One region of the Streptomyces sp. RLA012 genome, then DNA from elsewhere that is predicted to be linked to it. Evidence: riboswitches for the same ligand, from Rfam matches in the RefSeq annotation. Region 1 holds a riboswitch; each other region holds the start of a gene.
What was found. Region 1 has a riboswitch for S-adenosylmethionine ahead of RV986_RS37870 (aminotransferase class V-fold PLP-dependent enzyme). Riboswitches for the same ligand answer to the same signal wherever they lie in the genome.

Region 1 (7,012 bases):
CCAGATGCGCCTGCGGCAGCGCGAGCAGTTGGTCCAGGATCGCTGGATCATTTTCGGACAGTGCACGGGCGGCAATGTCCTTGGGTGTCATCTGTCCCGGTTCGACCGCGTCCACGGTCTCCGCCGGCCGTACGGACACCGGCGGCAGGGCGAGTTCACGCCGCAGCCCCTGTGCCGCGTCCAGCACGGTGTCGAGCAGCAGCCGTACGCGCATGTCCTCGACGCTGCGCCCCTCGCGCGCCGCCTTGCGGGTGGCCTCCAGGGCCGACTCGGCCTCCGAGAGCCGCGCCTTGAGCCGCCGGGTCTCGCTCTCGGCCGCGGACACCTGGGCCTGCCCCTCCGCCCGTACGGTGTCCATCTCGCCCTGCAGCTTGCGCAGCGCGGCCTCGCCCCGCTTGACGTCGCTGAGGGCGCCACGCAGCTTGCGATGAAGCGATTCCGCTTCCTTCTTCGCGGTCTCCAACTCCGTGCGCAACCGCTCGGTTTCGGCCTTGGTGTGCCCCCGCGCCCGGGCGAGCTCCTCGCGCAGCCGCTCCAGCTCGGCCCGGCTCTCCTCGCCGGCCCGCTCGGCGTCCGCCCGCAGGGCCTCCTCGCCCGCGGCGGTCACCAGCTTCACCCAGCCCGTGGGGCGCAGCACATAGGCCGCGGCCGCCACGTCCAGCGGGTCCGCGGCCGGGGGCGGCGCACCCGAGTCGAGGGCGCCGACCAGCTCCGGCTGCGCCTCTCTGAGCTTCTCGGCGATACGCTGCCTGAACAGCGGGTCGGTCTCCAGCGCGGCGGCCATGGCGTTACCGGCGAACTTCGCCCGCCGATTGGGTGCGAATCGGGCGTACTGCCGCAACTGTGCGGGGAGTTCGGCTACGGTCAGCCCACCGAACCCGTCGGACACGATCTGCACCACACGGCGGCGCACGGCGTCGGGCAGCGGCCGGTCGAGCACCTCAGCGGTGCCGTCGTCCGGCTCCCCGCCTGCGGTCTCCGCCATCCGTCACCCCAATGTCTGTGCGGGGCCCGCTCCCTCAGGAGCCGGCACCCGGCCTGTCCACCAGTTCCACCTGATCCACCGCATTGCACCAGCGACAGCGCACCGACTCGATGGTCTCACTGACCACCTCGCGCTCCTCCACGTTCGGCTCCCCGGCCAGGTCGAGGTGCACATACTCGACGACCTTGGACGAGCGGGTCACGTCGAATCGCGTGAGGTTGCCGCAGAGCGTGCAGCGCCAGCGGGTCTCGGCGGTCGGCAGGGGAACCGTCATATGGCAGTCGCTTTCCTTCTAGTGTCCGCCCAGCGCCCGTCTCTGGAACGTGTGGCTCGTTACCCTACGGCCTGGCGGGTACTCGACGCTCGGCCGTCCATGACGGCGAGGCACTCTGTGCGTATCGGTCCGGTTACGTCATGCTCTGTTCCATGATCAGCACGTGCGGCAGGGCGACGGGCAGGGCGGTGCGGGGGCAGTCCGCGCCGGTGACGTACGGGCTGATCGTGCTGTGCTGCCTGATTTTTCTGATCGGGCCGGCTTCTGGTCTCAATCCGACGTACGGCACCGGGGACGCGCTGCTGGTCGCCCAGCGGGCCTACTTCCGGCGCTGGGGCGTGATCCCCGCCGAGCTCTTCGACGGGAACCCGAGCGCCTGGCTCACCCCGGCGACAGGCCTGTTCATCCACGGCAGCTGGCTCCACCTCCTGGGCAACATGCTCTTCTTCTACGTCTTCGGAGCGATGACCGAGGAACGCATGGGCCACCTCGGGTTCGCCGTCTTCTACGTGGCCTGCGGATATCTGGCCCTGTTGGGCTACGCGATCGCGAACTCCGCCTCCGAGCAGAGTCTGGTCGGCGCGTCGGGGGCGATCTCCGCGGTCCTCGGAGCGTTCTTGTACCTGTTCCCCAGGGCCCGGGTGACCAGTCTCTTCCCGTTCCTCTTCTTCCTGCCGCTGCGCTTTCCCGCCTGGATCGTGCTGCCGTTCTGGGCGACCCTGCAGTGGGTGGCGGCGGGCCGCAGTCCCTCGGGGCCCGGTGTCGCCTATCTGGCCCACCTGGTGGGCTTCTCGCTGGGCTTCGTCTCCGCGTGGGTGCGGTTCGGGCGGGCGACTAGAGTGAAAACCCCAGCAGCGGCCCCCGAGGGAGAAAACCAGCCGTGATCACCGCGATCGTGCTCATCAAGACCAGCGTGGACCGGATCCCCGAGATCGCCGAGTCGATCGCCGCGCTGGACAGTGTCAGCGAGGTCTTCTCCGTCACCGGTACGTACGACCTGATCGCCATGGTCCGGGTGAAGGCCCACGACGACCTCGCGGACGTCATCCCCGGCAAGATCAGCAAGATCCCCGGCGTCGAGGCCACCGACACCCACGTCGCCTTCCGCACCTACTCCCAGCACGACCTCGAAGCCGCTTTCGCCATCGGCCTCGACAACTGACTCCCTGGTCCTCAACCGCGGGACCCGAGGCTTTCAGGGGCGCGGGGAACTGCGCGACAAGCCCCCACCGGCCGACAGCCGAAAGACTGCGGGCGGCCGGGGGAATCCGGGGCGCAGCCCCGGCCTCAGGGGCGCGGGGAACTGCGCAACCAGCCCCCACTCACCCGCAGACGAACAACCCGGGGCCGAGGGCGGAGCCCAGACCGCCTCAGGCCGTCGGCACGCAGCGGCCGTCCTGCGTGCGGTAGTTCCACTTCGCCCCGTCCCGCACCAGTTCCTTCACGGCCCGCACAAAGCGCTCCACGTGCTCGTCGGGCGTACCGGCCCCGAAGCTGACACGGATCGCGTTCAGCGACTTCTCCCCGGGCGCCGCCTCGGGCGCACCGCACTCGCCCTGCGTCTGCGGATCGCTCCCGAGCAGCGTGCGCACCAGCGGATGGGCGCAGAAGAGCCCGTCGCGCACCCCGATGCCGTACTCGGCGGAGAGCGCGGCGGCGAAGTGGGAGCTGTTCCAGCCCTCGACGACGAAGGAGATGACGCCCACGCGCGGAGCGTCGTCCCCGAAGAGGGACAGCACGCGCACCTCGGGCACCTCGGCCAGCCCCTCCCGCACCGCGCGGATCAGCTGCCGCTCACGTGCGACAAGCGTGTCGAAGCCCGCCTCCGTGAGGGCCTTGCAGGCGGAGGCGATGGAGTAGACGCCGATCACGTTCGGCGAACCGGCCTCGTGCCGGGCGGCACTCTCGTACCACTCCACGTCCACTCCCCCGTCCGTACGCCGCGTGACCTTGCGGCTGGCGCCGCCGCCCGCGAGGTACGGCTCGGCCTCGCGCAGCCAGTCGGCGCGCCCCGCGAGGACACCGGAGCCGAAGGGCGCGTACAGCTTGTGTCCGGAGAAGGCCACCCAGTCGACGTCCAGGTCGCGGACGGACACCGGGTGGTGCGGGGCGAGCTGCGCGGCGTCGAGGACGATACGGGCGCCGTGCGCGTGCGCGACGGCGGCCAGCTCGCGCACCGGCCACACCTCGCCGGTGACGTTCGAGGCGCCGGTCACACAGACGAGGGCCGGGCCGTGCGGGTCGCGCTCGGCGAGGGCGCGTTCCAGGGTGGTGACGGCCTGGTGCGGGGTGCGGGGCGCGTCGAGATAGGTGACCCGTGCGTCCTTCCACGGCAGCAGCGAGGCGTGGTGCTCGGTCTCGAAGACGAACACCTCGCAGTCGGCCGGAAGGGCGGCGGCGAGCAGGTTGAGCGAGTCGGTGGTGGAGCGGGTGAAGACGACCTGGTCGTCCTCCCGGCAGTCGAGGAACTCGGCGACGGTCCCGCGGGCGTTCTCGAAGAGGTCGGTGGACAGCTGCGAGAGGTACCCGGCGCCGCGGTGCACGCTGCCGTAGTACGGGGCGTACGCGGCGACGTCGTCCCAGACCCGCTGCAGGGCCGGGGCGCTGGCGGCGTAGTCGAGCGCGGCGTACGTGACGTCGCCGCCGGTGACGAGCGGGACGGTCACATCACGTCCCAGAACGGGCAGTGGGGCACAAACGGACTGGTCGGCGGCAGCGAGGGAGACAGACATGGCGAGCTCCTGTGAGAGGCAGGCGGAAGCACCGCGCGAGCCGGGTGCACGGGGGTACGGCGGTGGTACGGCTCAGCGCGGGAAAGAAAGGAAAAGGGTGTGCGGAAGCGGGGCTCTACGCCCTACCGCATTCGCTTGCTCACAGAAGGCTCCCTCGAACGACCAGGACCCCTGGGCTGTGTCCACTCGAAAGAGGGCGAGGGGTCCGCGCTTGCCGTAGACCTCGCTGCCTACGACCTGGTCTTCACCCGGGGCACCCCGCCACGGACGGAGGGTTGCCGGACAGCCGGCCGGGGCCTGATGGCTGTCGCTCATGACCTGATATCGCATCCTGCCACACGATCTTCCGACCGCAACCCCGCTGTCCGTATACCGGGACGACGGAGTTGCGGTCGGAGATCAGGGGCCTCGCCGGAGGCCTACGCCTGGCTGGCCGCCACCCAGCGCTCCAGCGTCCGTTCCGCCGCCCCGGAGTCGACGGCCTCCGCCGCCTTCGCCATCCCGGCCCGCAGCTGGTCCGTGAGCGGCGCGTCGGTCGGGGACAGCGCGACCAGGGCCGCCGCCGAGTTCAGGAGCACGGCGTCCCGTACGGGCCCCGTCCCGCCGCTGAGCAGCCGCCGGGCGACGTCCGCGTTGTACGAGGCGTCGGCCCCGCGCAGGGCCTGAACGGGGACGAGGTCGAGGCCGACGTCACGCGGGTCGAAGCGCTCCTCGGTGACCTTCCCGTCGCGGACGATCCAGACCTTCGACGTCGACGTGGTGGTCAGCTCGTCCAGCCCGTCGTCACCGCGGAACACGAGTGACGAATGGCCGCGCTCGGCGAAGACACCCGCCACGATCGGCGCCATCCGGGCGTCCGCGACCCCGACCGCCTGGGCCCGCACCCGCGCCGGATTCGTCAGCGGACCGAGAAAGTTGAACACCGTCCGGATCCCCAGCTGCCCCCGCGCCGCCGCCACATGGCGCAGCGCCGGATGGAACTTCACCGCGAAGCAGAAGGTGATCCCGGCCTCCTCGGCCACCTCGGCCACCCGCTTCGGCGTCAGCTGCAGATTGACGCCGAGCTGCTCCAGGACGTCCGAGGCACCGGACGCCGAGGACGCGGCCCGGTTGCCGTGCTTGACGACCTTGGCGCCGGTGCCGGCCACGACGATGGACGACATGGTGGAGATGTTCACCGTCTTCGCGCCGTCACCGCCCGTCCCGACGATGTCGACGGTCTCTCCGGGCACCTCGATCACATTGGCGTGCTCGTACATCGTGCGGACGAGGCCGGAGATCTCCTCGACGGTCTCGCCCTTGGCCCGCAGCGCCACCACAAAGCCGGCGATCTGTGCGTCCGTCGCCTCGCCGCTCATGATGCGGTCCATCGCCCAGGCCGTGTCGTCCGCGCTCTGGTCGCGGCCGTCGAGCAGGCCGTTCAGCACCTCGGGCCAGGAGCGGTCCGCCGTGGTGTCGCCTCCAGCGGGGTTCACAGCGCTCATGGTCGCTCCTGGGTTCGTAGAGGTACGCGGATGGACGTACGCAGACGGGCTCGCCCCCGCGTGCGGGGGTGGGTCCACCCTATCCAGCCGGGGGCACGGCAAAGAGCCCCCGTCCGGGCAATGGACGGAGGCTCTTGCCGTGGCGATCAGTGGCGACCGGTCAACCGGTCAAAGGATCAGTGGTGGCCGTGGCCGCTCGTGATCTCCTTGTACTCCTCGACCGTGGGCTTGGGGATCTGGTTGTCCTCCCCGTAGTAGCCCTCGCTGAGCTTGGCGCGGAGCTTCTCGGTGCCCTTGACCTTGCGCTCGACACCGTTCTCGTCGACCGTCGGGCCGATCTCGGCGGGCTGGTACTGCTCGTGCGCGGTGAGCGTGTGCAGGGCCTCGGGGCCGAGCGGCTCGTGCACCTCGATGAACTCACCGTGCGGCAGGCGCTTGATGATGCCCGACTCGCGGCCGTGCAGCACCTTGTCCCGGTCGCGGCGCTGGAGGCCAAGACAGACCCGCTTGGTGATCACGAACACGATGACCGGCAGAACGAAGAAGCCGATGCGCACGAACCAGGTGATCGAGTTGATCGACAGGTGGAAGTGCGTGGCCCAGATGTCGTTGCCGCCACCGATGAGCAGGACGAAGTACCAGCTGATCCAGGCGGCGCCGAACGCGGTCCGGGTCGGGACGTTGCGCGGGCGGTCCAGGATGTGGTGCTCGCGCTTGTCGCCGGTGACCCAGGACTCGATGAACGGGTAGACCGCGATCGCGACCAGGACCAGCGGGAAGATCACCAGCGGGATGAACACACCCAGGACGAGCGTGTGACCCCAGACGTTGATCTCCCAGCCCGGCATCACACGGATCAGGCCCTCGGAGAAGCCCATGTACCAGTCGGGCTGGGCGCCCGTGGACACCATGTCCGGGCGGTAGGGGCCCATGGTCCAGATCGGGTTGATCGAGGCGATCGCCGAGACGGCCGCGATGACACCGAAGACCAGGAAGAAGAAGCCTCCGGCCTTGGCCATGTAGACCGGCAGCAGCGGCATGCCGACGACGTTGTTGTTCGTCTTTCCGGGGCCCGCGAACTGCGTGTGCTTGTGGTAGAAGACCAGGATCAGGTGGCCGACCACCAGGCCGAGCATGATGCCCGGCAGCAGCAGGATGTGCACCGAGTAGAAGCGGGCCACGAAGTCGCCGCCCGGGAACTGCCCGCCGAAGAGGAAGAACGACAGGTACGTGCCCACGATCGGCACGGACAGGACCGCGCCCTCCATGAAGCGGACACCGGTGCCGGAGAGCAGGTCGTCCGGGAGCGAGTAACCGGTGAAGCCGGTGAACATGCCCAGGACGAACAGCAGGAAGCCGAACAGCCAGTTGACCTCACGCGGCTTGCGGAACGCACCCGTGAAGAACACGCGCATCATGTGCACGAACATGCCGGCGAGGAAGATCAGCGCCGCCCAGTGGTGGATCTGCCGGATCAGCAGACCACCGCGCACATCGAAGGAGATGTGCATGGTCGAGTTGAACGCCTCGGACATCA
Region 2 (7,012 bases), 6.3 Mb from region 1:
CTTGCTCAGCCCCTCGGGGGTCACTTCACCCTCCAGGGGCGTCCCGGGGTCCGCGCCGGGCTCCGGTACGGGTGGCAACAAGTCGTGCAGCGCCTCGTACCGCTGTGCGCAGGCCGTCTGGGCGATGGCCTGCGAGACGGCGTCGGCCAGCGGACCCGTGGACTCGCGCAACAGGCGGCGCGCCTTGTCGGTGAGGGCCACCTCGATGCCGCGCCGGTCCCCGCACGCCGAGCGCCTGGTGATCAGGCCCGCGTGCTGCAGGCAGGCCACCTGATACGTCAGCCGTGTCTTGGGGCGGCCGAGCAACTCCGCGATCCTTGTCATCCGCAGGCTGGAGCCGGGCTGGTCGGCCAGCAGGCACAGCACCAGGAACTCGTCGTGCGTGACATCGAGGCTGTCCTTGACGCGGGCACGCAACTGCTGCTCGATCGCCCCGGCCGCCGCCAGCAGGCGCATCCAGGCCCGCAGCGGGGCGGGCAGCAGCTCGCCGTCGCCCGTCGGCTCATGTTCGGGCAGATCAGCGGGGGTGGATGAGTCGGCCATGGTGTCACAGTCTACCGGTTGTCCAAATTTGAAGAACCGGCTAGCGTGGGGTCATCCAAATTTGGATGATCGACGTTGTCCCCGTAGTCCCCGGGTGCCGCGCGCTTCCCTGTGTCGCACCTTCGTGCGTCGTAACACCGTGGGTCGTCTCACCGCTGTGCACCGCTCGTAACCGTCTGGAGAACACTCATGACCGTCGCTGTCGAAACCGGCCTGTGGCAGCTCGACTCCGCCCGTACCACCGTCGCGATCAAGCACAAGACGATGTGGGGCATGGTCACCGTGAAGGGCACCTTCACCGGCGTCACCGGAGAGGGCGAGGTACAGCCCGACGGGACCGCCAGTGGCACCATCACCATCGATGTCGCGTCCCTGGACACCAAGAACGCCAAGCGGGACAAGCACCTCCGTTCCGCCGACCTCTTCGACGCGGACCGGCACCCCACGATCACCTTCGCCGCCCGTAACGCCGCTCCCGGCGCGGACGACACCGTCGAGATCGGCGGACAGCTGACCGTGCGCGGTATCAGCCGGCCGCAGCCCGTCACCGGCCGGGTGACCGAGGCGAGCGCCGACACCGTCACCCTCACCGCGGAGTTCACCGTGGACCGCGACCAGTTCGACATGGGCTGGAACCAGATGGGGATGCTCCGCGGCCTGACCACCGTCATCGGCACGCTCGTCTTCACCCGCGCCAAGGCCTGAGCCGGCCCGCCGCCAGCGCGGCGGCAGACAGCGCTCGTCCGGCTCCACGGTCCGCCGGATGCGGCGGCCGATGCCGCGCAGCTGCAGCTCTCCTCGTCGGTCGGCCAGTGCGGCTGCGGCGGTGTTCCCCTGTGCGCGGCGATCCCCGCCGGGATCCCGGGGACGTCCGGCTGACCGGCTGACCGGCTTACCGGTTGTCCCCGGGAGGGCGCGGAAGAGTGCGGAAGAGTGCGGATCAGTTCGGCAGGGTTCGGCAAGGCCTCCGTCGCACCGTGGTGCGGAAGGCCGGGTGGGTGCCGAGTCGACGTACGTAGTCCTGGAGATGCCGGTACGGGAAGAGGGCGTCCGGCGCGTCGAGTTGGGTGAGGGCCACCCAGAGGTCGACGTCCGCGGCCGTCAGCTCGTCGCCCAACGCGTAGGTCCGCGAGGCGAGTTGCCGGTCCAGTGACTCAAGTGCCGCCGCCCGCGTCTCCGGCCGCGCGGCCGAGGTGACGTCCCGGTCGAGACGGTCACGGAAGGCGTCGATGTCCGCGGCGAGCGCCGGTGGGTGCAGCCGGGGGAGACGGGCGTCGTCGCGGCACGGCAGCAGCCCGGCGAGGTCGTGCAGGATGTCGGGCGTGTGGTTGCTCACGATACGTCCGCTCCAGCGGTCGCACAGCGCGGGCACGGTGAGCGGACCGTCGTAGTGGTGCCAGGTGGCCTCGTACGCGCCGCGCAGTGCGGCGAACGAGTCGGAGGCCCCGGTTGTCTCGCCTGTCTCCGTTGTCTCTCCTGCCCCCGCCGTCTCGGCTGTCTTGGTGGGGAGCTCCAGCAGTGTCGTGGCGACCGACTCCTGCAGACCCAGCAGATCGAGGGTGATCGAGACGCGCAGCGAGCAGGGACAGCCCTCGGAGAGGTACAGCTGATAACGGTGCGGCGCCGGGTAGAACCCGCCGGCCAGGCCCACGCCGATCCGGCTGTGGACGCGGTGCGGGCGAGCCGGTGCGGCGGCGCCCCGCAGGCCCGCGCCAACCACCCCCGGAACGCGCGTGGTTGACGTACACGTGCCGGAGGTACCTGCGGTCGAACTGAGCGAAACTGTCTCGGGCATGACTCTCCTGGGAACGACGAAGCCCCGGCCACCTCGTGGGCGACAGCGAACGAAGAGGACGAAGGGGGCGAGGGGAGGCGAGGGGAGTGACTGCGCTGACGTACGGAGGGACCGGTCCGGATCGTGAGACACGACGGACCGGACGGATCTAGTACGCGCTGGAGACCCGCTGCAGATCGATATGCAGACGCCTCGTCAGACCGTTCGTGCCCTTCCCGGTCATTCCCACCGCTCCCATGTCCGGGGCTCGCGAGAAGCGAGACCACGCTTGCCCCGCCGCTCCGGCGGGACCCGGTCGTCACCCGGGGCACCCCGTCGCGGTGGAAGGGTTGCCTGTCAGCGGGCCGGGGCCGATAACCGCGTCGTACGGGAAATCCCGTGCGACGGGCGCTGACGATCGTGACCGTCCTCGTCAGTCTCCGTGCGGTGCGTGTAGGCGTCAAGAAGGCCTGTGCGCGGTCTCACGACGTGGTCATTCGGGCCGGTGAGCGTTGACAAGCACCAGGGGCCATGCCTAACTTACGCCGCATTGGACCGGAACGACTCCGGTGCACGTGAGGCCCCACGGGGCGGAATGGTGACGGTGACCGCGATGTACGCAGCCGAGGGGACGACCGCTCCGCGGTGTCACGGCTGCCCCGGCGCCGCACTGTGTTGTACCAACCGCCGCGCCCGCTGTCTCTGTCAGGCCTGACCGCTTCCGCCTGCGAGGCATCGAGCCTCCGAACGGCCGAATCTCCGAACGGCCGAAACTCCTCCACGAACCGCGACCGAACCGCGACCGAACCTCGGACGTTCACCGTCTGAGGCGGGGACGTTCGACGTCCGAACCTCTGGCCGTCACCGTCGCTCCGGCACGCCGTCGAGGAGATTCCCCCTCCGTACCCGCCGTATCTCCGTATCTCCGTACCTCCTGACATCCGTCTGTCCCCGCGCGCACTGTCGTCGTCGTCCGGGCCGCGGCGGGGTGTCCGCATTCGTTGGAGCCCTCCATGAGTGAATCCCTGGGCTCCGCCGTGCCGTTGAGCACGGCGGAGCCTCGACCGGCGGTGGCGCAGCGCGTACTGCCGCTGCGCCACCCGGGCCGCTGGATCGCCTCGGCGATCGTGCTGGTCGTGGTCGCCCAGATCGTCCACGGGCTGGCGACCAACCCCTTCTTCCAGTGGGACCGCTTCCCGTACTGGTTCCTGCGGCCGACGATCCTCGACGGGTTGCTCATCACCCTCGAAGTGACCGCCTACAGCGCCCTGTTGGGGCTGCTCGGCGGCATCCTGCTCGCCCTGGGCAGGCTCTCCGGGAGTCCGGTCCTGCGCGCGGTGAGCTGGGTGTACATCTGGCTGTTCCGCTCGGTGCCGCTCATCGTCGTACTCCTCTTCCTGTACAACTTCAGCGCGCTCTACCAGACGCTGAGCCTCGGCGTCCCGTTCGGCCCCGCCTTCTTCACCTTCGACGAGTCCCGGCTCGCCACCGACATGGTGGTCGCGGTCGTCGGACTGAGCCTCAACGAGGCGGCGTACGCGGCCGAAGTGGTGCGCGGCGGGATCCTCTCCGTCGACCAGGGCCAGCACGAGGCGGCCTCGGCGCTCGGGCTGCCGAAGGGCTATCAGTTCACGAGGATCGTGTTCCCGCAGGCGCTGCGCTCCATCACCCCGAACTACGTCAACCAGCTGATCGGCCTGATCAAGGGCACGTCGCTGGTCTTCTACGTCTCGTTGCTCGACCTCTTCGGCTCGGTGCAGAGCATGGGCAGCACCTACTCCGGCGACATCGTGCCGCTGCTGCTGGTCGCCACCGTCTGGTACCTGATTCTCACGAGTGTCGTCTCCGTCATCCAGTTCTACGTCGAGCGGTACTACTCGCGGGGCGCCCTGCGCACCCTCCCGCCGACCCCTTTGCAGAAGGTCCGCTCGGGTCTCCGTGACCTGCGGGCCCGGGTCCGCGAGGAGGCGGCGTCATGACGAACGAGACCTTGGACATACGTCCGGCCGCGGTCGAGGTCCACGACGTGCACAAGTGGTACGGGACCCAACGCGTCCTGAACGGCGTGGAGTTGACCGTACGTCCGGGAGAGGTCACCGTCGTCCTCGGACCGTCCGGGTCCGGCAAGTCCACGCTCCTCAGGGTGATCAACCATCTGGAGAAGCCCGAGATCGGCCATGTCAGCCTGAACGGCGAGCCGATCGGCGTCCGCCGGCACGGCAAGCGCAGCGAGATGGGGGTCCCCCCGGCCGAAGGCTGGGGGAGGCTCAAGGAGCTGAGCGAGCGGGCCATCCGGGTCCAGCGCAGCCGCATCGGCTTCGTGTTCCAGAACTTCAACCTGTTCCCGCATCTGACGGTGCTCGACAACGTCGCGGCGGCGCCGGTGGCCACCGGCAGGCTGGGCAAGCCCGAGGCCCAGGAGCTGGCACGCACCCTGCTGCGCCGGGTGGGACTCGCCGACAAGGCCGCCGCCTATCCCCGTCAGCTGTCGGGCGGGCAGCAGCAGCGGGTGGCGATCGCCCGCGCCCTCGCGCTACGGCCCGGCGTCATCCTCTTCGACGAGCCCACCTCCGCCCTCGACCCCGAGCTGGTCGGCGAGGTACTGGCCGTCATCAAGGACCTCGCCACCAGTGGTACCACCCTCCTCATCGTCACCCACGAGATCGGCTTCGCCCGTGAGGTCGCCGACCGGATCGTCTTCCTCGACGAGGGCCGGATCGTCGAACAGGGCCCGCCCGCCGAGGTGTTGGACCACCCGAAGCACGAACGGACCAGGGACTTCCTGAGCAAGGTCCTCTGAGCCCCCTCCCGTACAGCCCACCGCCACAGCCACCGTCACCGCTATCTCCATCACTGCCACCGCCAACGTGCCCATCGCCATCGCCATCCCCATACACCGAACAAGGACAGCCATGCGCACCCTCACCCTCCGCAGCAGACTCCTCCGTGGCCTCACCGTGTCCACCGCCGTCGCCACCCTCGCCACCGGGCTCGCCGCGTGCGGGGGCGAGAGCGACGCGGCCACCACCTCCGGCAGCGCCGCGGTCGGCACCGTCACCGTGGGCGCGCTCTCCAACGGCGCCGCCCAGCAGACCGACCTCAAGGTGTCCGAGGTCAAGTCCATCAGCGCCGAACTGCCCAAGTCGGTGGCGAAGAGCGGCACGTTGGTCGTAGGGGTCGGCGCCCTGCCCGCCGGTTCTCCGCCGCTGGCGTACGTGGGCCAGGACCAGAAGACCCTCACCGGCGCCGAACCCGACCTCGGCAGGCTGGTCGCCGCGGTCCTCGGGCTGAAGCCGGAGGTGAAGAACTCCACCTGGGAGAACCTGTTCGTCGGCATCGACAGTGGCAAGGTCGACGTCGCCTTCTCGAACGTCACCGACACCGAGGAGCGCAAGAAGAAGTACGAGTTCGCCTCCTACCGGCAGGACAACCTCGGCTTCGAGGTGCTGAAGAAGAGCACCTGGAACTTCGACGGCGACTACCGGAGCCTGGCCGGCCAGACCGTGTCCGTGGGCGCCGGCACCAACCAGGAGAAGCTGCTGCTGGAGTGGAAGGCCAAGCTGGCGAAGGAGGGCAAGAAGCTCACCGTCAAGTACTTCCAGGACAACAACAGCGTCTACCTCGCGCTGTCCAGCGGGAAGATCGACGCCTACTTCGGGCCCAACCCCGGTATCGCCTACCACATCACCCAGGTCGCCAAGACGCCCAACCCGACGCGCAACGCGGGCAAGTTCTCCGGCGCGGGAGCGACGCTCCAGGGTCTCATCGCGGCCACCGCGAAGAAGGACAGCGGGCTGGCCAAGCCGGTCGCGGACGCGATCAACCACCTGATCGAGAACGGCCAGTACGCGAAGTGGCTCGCCGCCTGGAACCTCTCCAACGAGGCCGTCGGCACCTCCCTGGTCAACCCGCCCGGCCTGCCGCTCGACAACTCCTGACCGCCTCGGGGGACCAGATCCGTTCCCGGACATCCGAACCGCTCCCCGGAGGCCCGACGCCACCATGTCCACCTTCGCCCGACCCAACCCGCAGCAGAGCCCGGCAGCGCCGCATCTCCTGGACAACCCCGCGTGGGCCGCGCTGACCGGCCCGCACGCCTCCTTCGCCGAGCGCGTCGGACGCGCCGCCCGCTACCCCCTGGACGTCTCCCCGTTCACCGCCCTCGCCGACCCGGCCGACCCACGCGCCTGGGACGACCTGGCCACGCTCGTCGGCCCCGGCACCGTCACACCCGTGACCGGGGTGCGGTCGGCCCCGGACGGATGGGAAACCGTGCAGCACGGCCAGGGCGTACAACTGGTCGACACCGCGCTGCACGCCCGGCCCGCCCCCGAGGCGGTGCGGCTCGGACCGGACGACGTCCCCGAGATCCTGGACCTGATCGCCCTGACCGAACCGGGTCCCTTCCTGCCCCGCACGGTGGAACTCGGCACCTACCTCGGCATCCGGCACGGCGGTCGTCTGATCGCCATGGCGGGCGAACGATTGCGCCTACCCGGCTGGACGGAGATCAGCGCCGTCTGCACCGCCCCGGACCACCGCGGCAAGGGCCTGGCCACCCGGCTGGTCCGCGCGGTCGCGGCCGGCATCAGGGAGCGCGGAGACACGCCCTTCCTGCACGCCTCCGCCACCAACACCGGCGCGATCCGGCTCTACGAGTCGATCGGCTTCACCCTGCGCCGCCACTCGCAGTTC
Region 3 (7,012 bases), 8.0 Mb from region 1:
CAGGCCGATCTGTGCGCCGCGTACGGTGCGCAGCTCCGCTTCCGTCAGCGAGGCGAGGTCGTGCCGGCCGAAGCGGATCGTGCCGGCGTCGATGCTGCCGTTCGGTGCCAGGAGCCGGGTGATCGCATGGGCGGTGGTGCTCTTGCCGGATCCGGACTCGCCGACCACCGCGGTCACTTCGCCCGGACGTACGTCGAGGTCGACGTCCCGCACCGCCTGCACGGTGCCGCCGCGGGTGCGGTAGGACACCGACAGGCCGCGTATCTCCAGCGGGACGCCCTGCCCGGGGTTCGGGCCGGTGCCTGGTGTGGTCGTCAGGTTCTCACCCGTTCCGGGTTCGTTCGTCACCTGGCCGGTCATCGCTGCCGGGACCATTCGCCGTCCAGCGCCCTTGCGATGCGGTTGGTGGCCAGCACGGTCGCGGCGATCGCCAGCCCGGGCAGCGCGGTGAGCCACCAGGCGTTGGCCAGGTAGTTGCGGCCGTCGGAGATCAGCGTGCCCCACTCCGGCGCCGGTGGCGGGGCTCCGTAGCCGAGGAAGCTCAGCGCGGACACGGCCAGGATGGAGGAGCCGAAGTCGAGGGTGGCCAGGACGATCACCGGACCCGCGGCGTTGGGCAGCACGTGCCGACCCAGCACCGAGAACCAGCGGGATCCGCACGAGTGTGAGGCCTCGACGAAGACCGCCTGCCGCACCCGCAGCACCTCCGCCCGCGTCACCCGTGCGAAGCCGGCGACGCTGGCGATCCCGACCGCGACCGCCACCTTCACCGTCCCGTAGCCCAGCGCGGTGACCAGGGCCAGGGACAGGAACAGCGCCGGGATCGACAGCAGTACGTCGACGAAGCGCATCAGCACGTCGTCGACCCAGCGTCCGACGAACCCGGCGACCAGACCGAGCAGGCTGCCGACCACGAAGGCGACCGCCACCGCGATCAGCGTCGCCTTCAACGACAGCTGCGCACCGTGGACCACCCGGGAGAACACGTCGCGCCCCAGTTCGTCGGTGCCGAACCAGTGCGCGCCGCTCGGGCTTCGGAAGTTCTGGGACGGCACCCCCCTCAGCGGATCCCGCGAGGTGAACAGCCCCGGCCGGAACGAGGCCAGCACCACCAGTACGACGACGAGGACCGACAGCAGCAGGCCGGGGCGCCGCAGCACGAACCGCAGGACCCGCCGCACGTCGACGCGGCGCCCCGATCCGGGGCCGATTCCCGGATCGACCGGTCGCGCGAGGCCGAGTGCGGCGCCGGTGGCGTCGTCGACGAGACCCTGGCTCTGGCTCATGCGAAACCCGCCTTCCTGCCCGAGGCCACCACGATCCGCGGGTCGAGCAGCGGATAGACGAGGTCGACGATCAGGTTCGTCACTACGAAGATCAGTGCCCCGAACACCACCACCCCCTGGACCAACGGGATGTCCTGGGCCGTGACCGCGGCGGCCGTCACCCGGCCGAGGCCGTCACGCGAGAACACCGTCTCGACGACCACCGAACCGGCGATCAGCTGCCCGACCAGGAGGCCGACGACCGTCAGGGCCGGCAGGGACGCGTTGCGCAGCGCGTGCCGCAGGTGGACCCGCCAGCGGCCGGCGCCCTTGGCGCGGGCGGTCTCCACATAGGCCTGATCCAGCGCGGTGAGCAGGCTCTTGGCCAGTACCTGCGCAACCTGCGCACCGGTCGGGATCGCCAGTGTCACGGCCGGCAGGATCAGTCCCCGCAGCCCGTCGTTGCCGAAGGCCGGGAACCAGTGCAACCGGAAGGAGAACGACTCGACGAGCACAAGCCCCACCCAGAACGTCGGGACCGACACTCCCAGCGGCGGCAACGACAGCAGCAGCTGCCGCAGCCACCGCCGCGTGGTGTAGGTCGCCAGCACCGCCAGACCGCCGCCGAGGACCACCGCGAGCAGCAGCGCGGCACCGGTCAGCTGCAGGGTCCCCGGCAGTGCGTCGGCCAGCGTCGAGGCCACCGGCCGACCGGTGGAGACCGAGTCGCCGAAGTCCCCGCGTACCACCTTGCCGAGGTGGTCGGCGTACTGCACCAGCACCGGCTTGTCGAAGCCGTACTGCTGCCGCAGCGCGGCGATCTGCGCCGGATCGATCTGGGCCGAGTCCGATCCGGCGCCGGCCATCGCCGAGACCGGATCACCGGGCAGGTAGTCCAGCACGAGGAACGACACCGTGTAGGCCGCCCACAGCACGCCGATCGCCTGGGCGAGACGTTTGATCACATAGCGGCGCATGTGCTAGCCGATCCAGGCGTCGTGCAGCTGGACCCGGCTGGAGGCATCGAAGTCCAGGTTGTGCACCTTCTTCGACACGCCCAGCTGAGTCTGCAGTTCCACCACCGGCACGACGTACGCGTTCCGCACGATCAACTGCTGTGCTTCGCCTGCCAGTTGCTTCCGCTTGGCCGTGTCGGTCGTTGCCGCCTGCCGGGTCAGCACTGAGTCCAGCGGGCTCGCCGACAGGCGATAGGCGTTGGCCAGCCCGGTGGAGTACAGGGTGCGCAGGATGTCCGGGTCGGCCCGGGTCAGGTTGCCCCAGAGCGCGTCGTAGTCACCGGACTGCTGCGTCTGGGCGAGCTGGGAGATCTGCAGCTGCTTGAGCACCACGTCGATGCCGACGGCCTTGAGCTGCTGCTGGATCAGCTCCAGCGTCGGCTGGTTCGTGGCCGAGTTCGCGAACCACTTGACGGTCAGGCTCAGCCTGGTGCCGTCCTTCGAGCGGACACCGTCGCCGCCCGCCTTCCAACCGGCCGAGTCCAGCAGGGACTTGGCCTTGGCCGCGTCGTAGGCCAGGTCCGTGTTCAGATCCTCGTAGTCCGGCGTGGTGCGCGCCAGGACGCTGGTCGCCGGCTGGGTGCCGGTCGGGAACACGGTGTCGGCGATCTGCTGCCGGTCGATGGCGTACAGGATCGCCTGCCGTACCTTGGCGTCCTTCAGGACCGGGCGGGAGTTGTTCAGCCCCAGGTTGAACACCGCACCGGGATTGGCCCGCCGTGCCAGGTTCACCGGGCCGCCCTTCAGCGCCGCCTCGTTGGCCTTGCCGACGCTGCTGATCGCGTCGACCTGACCGGACTGCAGACCGCCGGCGCGCACACCGGCCTCGGGCACCACCTTGAACACGAGCTTGTCCAGATACGCCTCGCCCTTCTTGCTCCACCGCGAGGAACCCCAGGCGTATCCGGTGCGCTTGGCCAGGGTGATCGACTGGTTCTGCACATAACTCTTCAGCGCGAAGGGCCCGGATCCGACCACTCCCTGGCTGCACTTCTGCTGCGGGGTCCTCTTCACACTCGCCGACGACTCGATGCCCAGCGAATGCGTCGAAGTGGCCTGCAGGAACTGCGCGTTGGGCTGCTGGAACTTCACGCGGACGGTGAGTGGGTCGACCACGGTGGTGCTGTCCACGCCGCTCAAGTAGCCCTCGGCCAGGGTCCCCAGGGCGCCGAGCTTCGGCACCGCGTCGAAGTTGTCCTTGACCACCTGCGCGGTCAGCTCGGTCCCGTCGCTGAAGGTGACACCTGATCTGAGACGGAAGGTGAACGTCGTCGCGTCCGAGCTGATGGCCCAACTCCTCGCCAGCCAGGGCACGATCTTGCCGGTCCTGGGGTCCTGGTCGGTGAGGGAGTCCACGATCTGCCGCACCGAGTAGATGGTGTCGTTGCTGGCCACCTGCTGCGGATCCACGCAGCCGGCATCGGAACCCACCGCGAAGGTCAAGGTGCCACCGGACTTCGCCCGGCCGCTGCCGCTGCCGGTGTCGGAGTCGTCGCCGCCCGACCCGCAGGCGGTCAGCAGGACGCTGGTGGTCAAGAGGGCGGCCAGCACCGCCCATCGGGTGGGTCGGAAATCCGGATGTGCTGTCACCGAGGATTCTCCTACTCGTGTCACCAGGCACGGGATGCCGTGCGGATCACGGCCGCGCGTGGGTGCGCCGCCCCGGCCGGTGCAACTCCGACGACGGGGCAGTGCTGTTCAGGCGGGAGTCAGAGGGGAGTCAGGCAGGAACGGGTGTCGGCGGCTGCGGAACATGTCCGTGCACACCGACAGCACCGCGGGAGGCCACGGGGAGGTGCCTGCGGGAGCCACGGGCGACGACGGACGTCAGTCGGCCCTGGGGAAGGCGATCAGGCGTGACAGAGGCAGCTGGTGAAGCGCTGCAGATCGATGTGGCGTCGGCGCGAGAATCGGGAGAACACCGTCGCGGCCACGAGGGAGGCACGTGAGGCACTCAGGTCACTGTTGTGTTGCATGCCGGTCCTCCCCATCTCCGGCCCCGGCCAAGGGGCCTCGCGCTTGCAGAGATCGTCGGTGACCCTGCCGGGCTTTCACCTGGAGCACCCCACCGCGTCGGAGGGTTGCCGGTCAGCAAGCCAGGGCTTGACGCTGACACTCGATGCCGATCGTGATCGTACGGAGCGGTGCTGTCGTACGTCAATGGCGGCATTGGTGATCACGGGGCGAACATCGCCTGGTGCGGCACTAGGAACGATGCGCGCGCAGCCGTACTCGATCGAGGAGCCGGAGCCCGTCGCCGGTCGTGAACCACCGGGTGTGGTCCACCAGATACCGGTACGCCAGATCGGCATTGGCCCGCGATCCGGTGACGCCGTGGAAGTAGCCCAGCTCGGAGAGGGCGAACTCCGCGTGCACGAGCGGCAGCAGTTCGGGCAGGGCAGCCGACTCGGCGGGGCTCAGCGGGCGTACCGAGGTGTACCCGTCGAGGAGCGCGTCCACGTCGTCCGGGCGGACGGGGCGGGACGGGTCGAGCCACTGGACGGTGTTGCGCTCGATGGCGGTCGCGAGGTCGTGGACGGCGGTCGTGCGGTCGCTGAGGCCGAAGTCGAGGACGGTCGAGACCGTGCCGGTCGCGGGGTCCCACAGGAGGTTCGAGGCATGCCAGTCGTTGTGCGTCCACAGCGGTGCGAGGCGGCCGAGGTGGGGCAGCAGACGCCGGTGGAAGGGAAGATGGACCGCGCGCAGGTCCGCCCGCCAGGGACGGCCCGCCAACGCCGCCACCAGTGCCGGTCGCTCGGCCGCGTACGCCTCCAGCGCGGCCTCGGGGTCGACCGCCGCGAAGACGCTGAAGGAGGAGACGAGGGGCTGTGGGCGCCGCCTCGGGGCGCCGAACCCCTCCGCCGCCAGATGGAGTTGGGCCAGTGCGGCACCGGCGGCCCGGGCATGGGCCACGGACACGAACGGCGACCACGACAGCGCGTCCCGGTAGAGATCCGTCCCCGTTCCGGCCGTGTGGACCTCGTACACCCACTCCCCGCGCGCCTCGGCCCCCAGCACCTCCACGACCGGCGCACCCCGGTCTCGCAGATACCGCAGGAAGGCGTGCTCCTCGGCCAGACCTTCCAAGGTGCGTACGTCGCGGTGGTGCCGTTTCACGAAGAGCCGTCGTCCGCCCCGCTCGACCAGGGCGGCCGCCGACAGCGGGCGCGGGCTGCGCCACAGTACGCGCACGGAACCGACGACGGCCTCGACCTCCGCCTCGGTGAGCGGCGGCCAGTCGGGGGCCACCGGTTCCGTACCCATGCCGTGGGCCAGGAGCTCGCTCATCCGGCCGTCACCTCGCTCTCCACCCGGCTCGCCCGGCCGCTGAGGGCGTCCAGCAGCCGCCGCTCGGTCGCCGCGAACTCCGGTTCGATGAGGGCGTCGAGGCCGCGCGGGCCGGAGCGCGGCACCTCGATGCGCTCGACGACCGTGGCCGGGCGGGGCGAAAGGACATGCACCGTGTCGGCGAGCAGGACGGCCTCACGAATGTCGTGCGTGACCAGTACGACGGTCCAGCGGTAGCGCTGCCACATGTCGGCCAGCCACAGCTGCATCTCCGTGCGGGTGAGCGAGTCCAGCGCCCCGAACGGCTCGTCGAGCAGCAGCACCGGCCGCTCCAGAACGACGGTGCGCAGCAGCGCCGCGCGCTGCCGCATACCGCCGCTGAGCTGGAAGGGATACGAGGACTGGAAGCCGTCGAGGCCGAAGGCCCCGAAGAGTTCGCCGGCTCTACGCCGCGCCTCCTTCTTCCGCACCCCCTGGGCCTCCAGCCCCAGCGCCGTGTTGTCGAGCACCGTGCGCCAAGGGAACAGCAGATCCTTCTGGGGCATGTAGGCGACCTTGCCCGAGGCGACGGACGCGGGGGCGCCGTCAACCAGGATCTCGCCCGAAGTGGGCCTGTCCAGACCGGAGATCAGATTGAACAGTGTGCTCTTGCCACTGCCGCTCGGACCGATGACGGCCGCGAACTCGCCCGGCTCCACGGTGAGGTCCAGGTCGCGCAGCACTGCGAGCGACCCGAACGTCTTTCCCGCGCCACGTACTTCGAGACTCATGACCGGCTCTCCTTCGCCAGCGCCCGCTCCCACGGCAGGACGAGCCGCTGCAGCAGACAGGTCGCCCCGAACAGGGCGATGCTCAGCGCGGCGGTCACCGCGACCGCCGCGAACACCAGGTCCGTGCGGAACGCGCTCTTCTGCGCCTGCATATAGATGCCGAGGCCCTTCTCGGCGCCCGCGTACTCCGCGAAGACCGCGCCCACCACGGCGTACGTGATGCTCACCCGCAGCCCCGTGAAGAAGTGGGGCAGCGCGCTCGGCACCCGGACCAGCCTGAAGGCGCGCACCCGGCCCGTGCCCAGGGAGCGCAGCAGCCGCATCGCGTCGCGGTCGGTGGCCGCGAAGCCCGCTGCCAGGTTCGCCGCGAGCGGGAAGAACGTCGTCAGGGTCACCACCAGCATCTTCGGCAGCAGACCGAAGCCGAACCAGATGATCAGCAGGGGTGCGACGGCCACGATCGGGATGGTCTGGGAGGCCACCAGAAGCGGATACAGGCCCCGGCGGGCCGTCGCCGAGAAGTCCAGTACCACGGCCACCAGCCAGGCGGCGGCGAAGGACAGCGCGAAGCCGAGCAGGGTCTCCTGGAGGGTGGGCAGCGTCTGGTCCCACAGGTCGCCACGGTTCGTCCAGCCCTGCGACAGGACGCGGCCGGGGCTGGGCAGCACCGTCG

Region 2: linked by a shared signal. The riboswitch ahead of RV986_RS09045 (putative leader peptide) and the one ahead of RV986_RS37870 (aminotransferase class V-fold PLP-dependent enzyme) in region 1 are both predicted to bind S-adenosylmethionine.
Region 3: linked by a shared signal. The riboswitch ahead of RV986_RS01625 (putative leader peptide) and the one ahead of RV986_RS37870 (aminotransferase class V-fold PLP-dependent enzyme) in region 1 are both predicted to bind S-adenosylmethionine.

The regions. Positions count from the first base shown of each region.
Region 1 covers NZ_JBWDPA010000002.1:8,249,083-8,256,094, reverse strand. Annotated here, with positions in the region: gene RV986_RS37890 (NYN domain-containing protein) at 1-985, opposite strand, end outside; gene RV986_RS37885 (hypothetical protein) at 1,020-1,259, opposite strand; gene RV986_RS37880 (rhomboid family intramembrane serine protease) at 1,412-2,143, shown strand; gene RV986_RS37875 (Lrp/AsnC family transcriptional regulator) at 2,140-2,421, shown strand; gene RV986_RS37870 (aminotransferase class V-fold PLP-dependent enzyme) at 2,630-3,991, opposite strand; SAM riboswitch class IV at 4,194-4,310, opposite strand; gene trpD (anthranilate phosphoribosyltransferase) at 4,411-5,475, opposite strand; gene qcrB (cytochrome bc1 complex cytochrome b subunit) at 5,652-7,012, opposite strand, start outside.
Region 2 covers NZ_JBWDPA010000002.1:1,907,274-1,914,285, reverse strand. Annotated here, with positions in the region: gene RV986_RS09060 (MarR family winged helix-turn-helix transcriptional regulator) at 1-543, opposite strand, end outside; gene RV986_RS09055 (YceI family protein) at 733-1,248, shown strand; gene RV986_RS09050 (glutathione S-transferase C-terminal domain-containing protein) at 1,484-2,263, opposite strand; gene RV986_RS09045 (putative leader peptide) at 2,487-2,561, opposite strand; SAM riboswitch class IV at 2,598-2,743, opposite strand; gene RV986_RS09040 (amino acid ABC transporter permease) at 3,331-4,296, shown strand; gene RV986_RS09035 (amino acid ABC transporter ATP-binding protein) at 4,293-5,117, shown strand; gene RV986_RS09030 (ABC transporter substrate-binding protein) at 5,230-6,255, shown strand; gene RV986_RS09025 (GNAT family N-acetyltransferase) at 6,320-7,012, shown strand, end outside.
Region 3 covers NZ_JBWDPA010000002.1:280,250-287,261, reverse strand. Annotated here, with positions in the region: gene RV986_RS01645 (dipeptide ABC transporter ATP-binding protein) at 1-375, opposite strand, end outside; gene RV986_RS01640 (ABC transporter permease) at 357-1,286, opposite strand; gene RV986_RS01635 (ABC transporter permease) at 1,283-2,242, opposite strand; gene RV986_RS01630 (ABC transporter substrate-binding protein) at 2,246-3,871, opposite strand; gene RV986_RS01625 (putative leader peptide) at 4,132-4,257, opposite strand; SAM riboswitch class IV at 4,292-4,405, opposite strand; gene RV986_RS01620 (phosphotransferase enzyme family protein) at 4,487-5,569, opposite strand; gene RV986_RS01615 (ABC transporter ATP-binding protein) at 5,566-6,339, opposite strand; gene RV986_RS01610 (ABC transporter permease) at 6,336-7,012, opposite strand, start outside.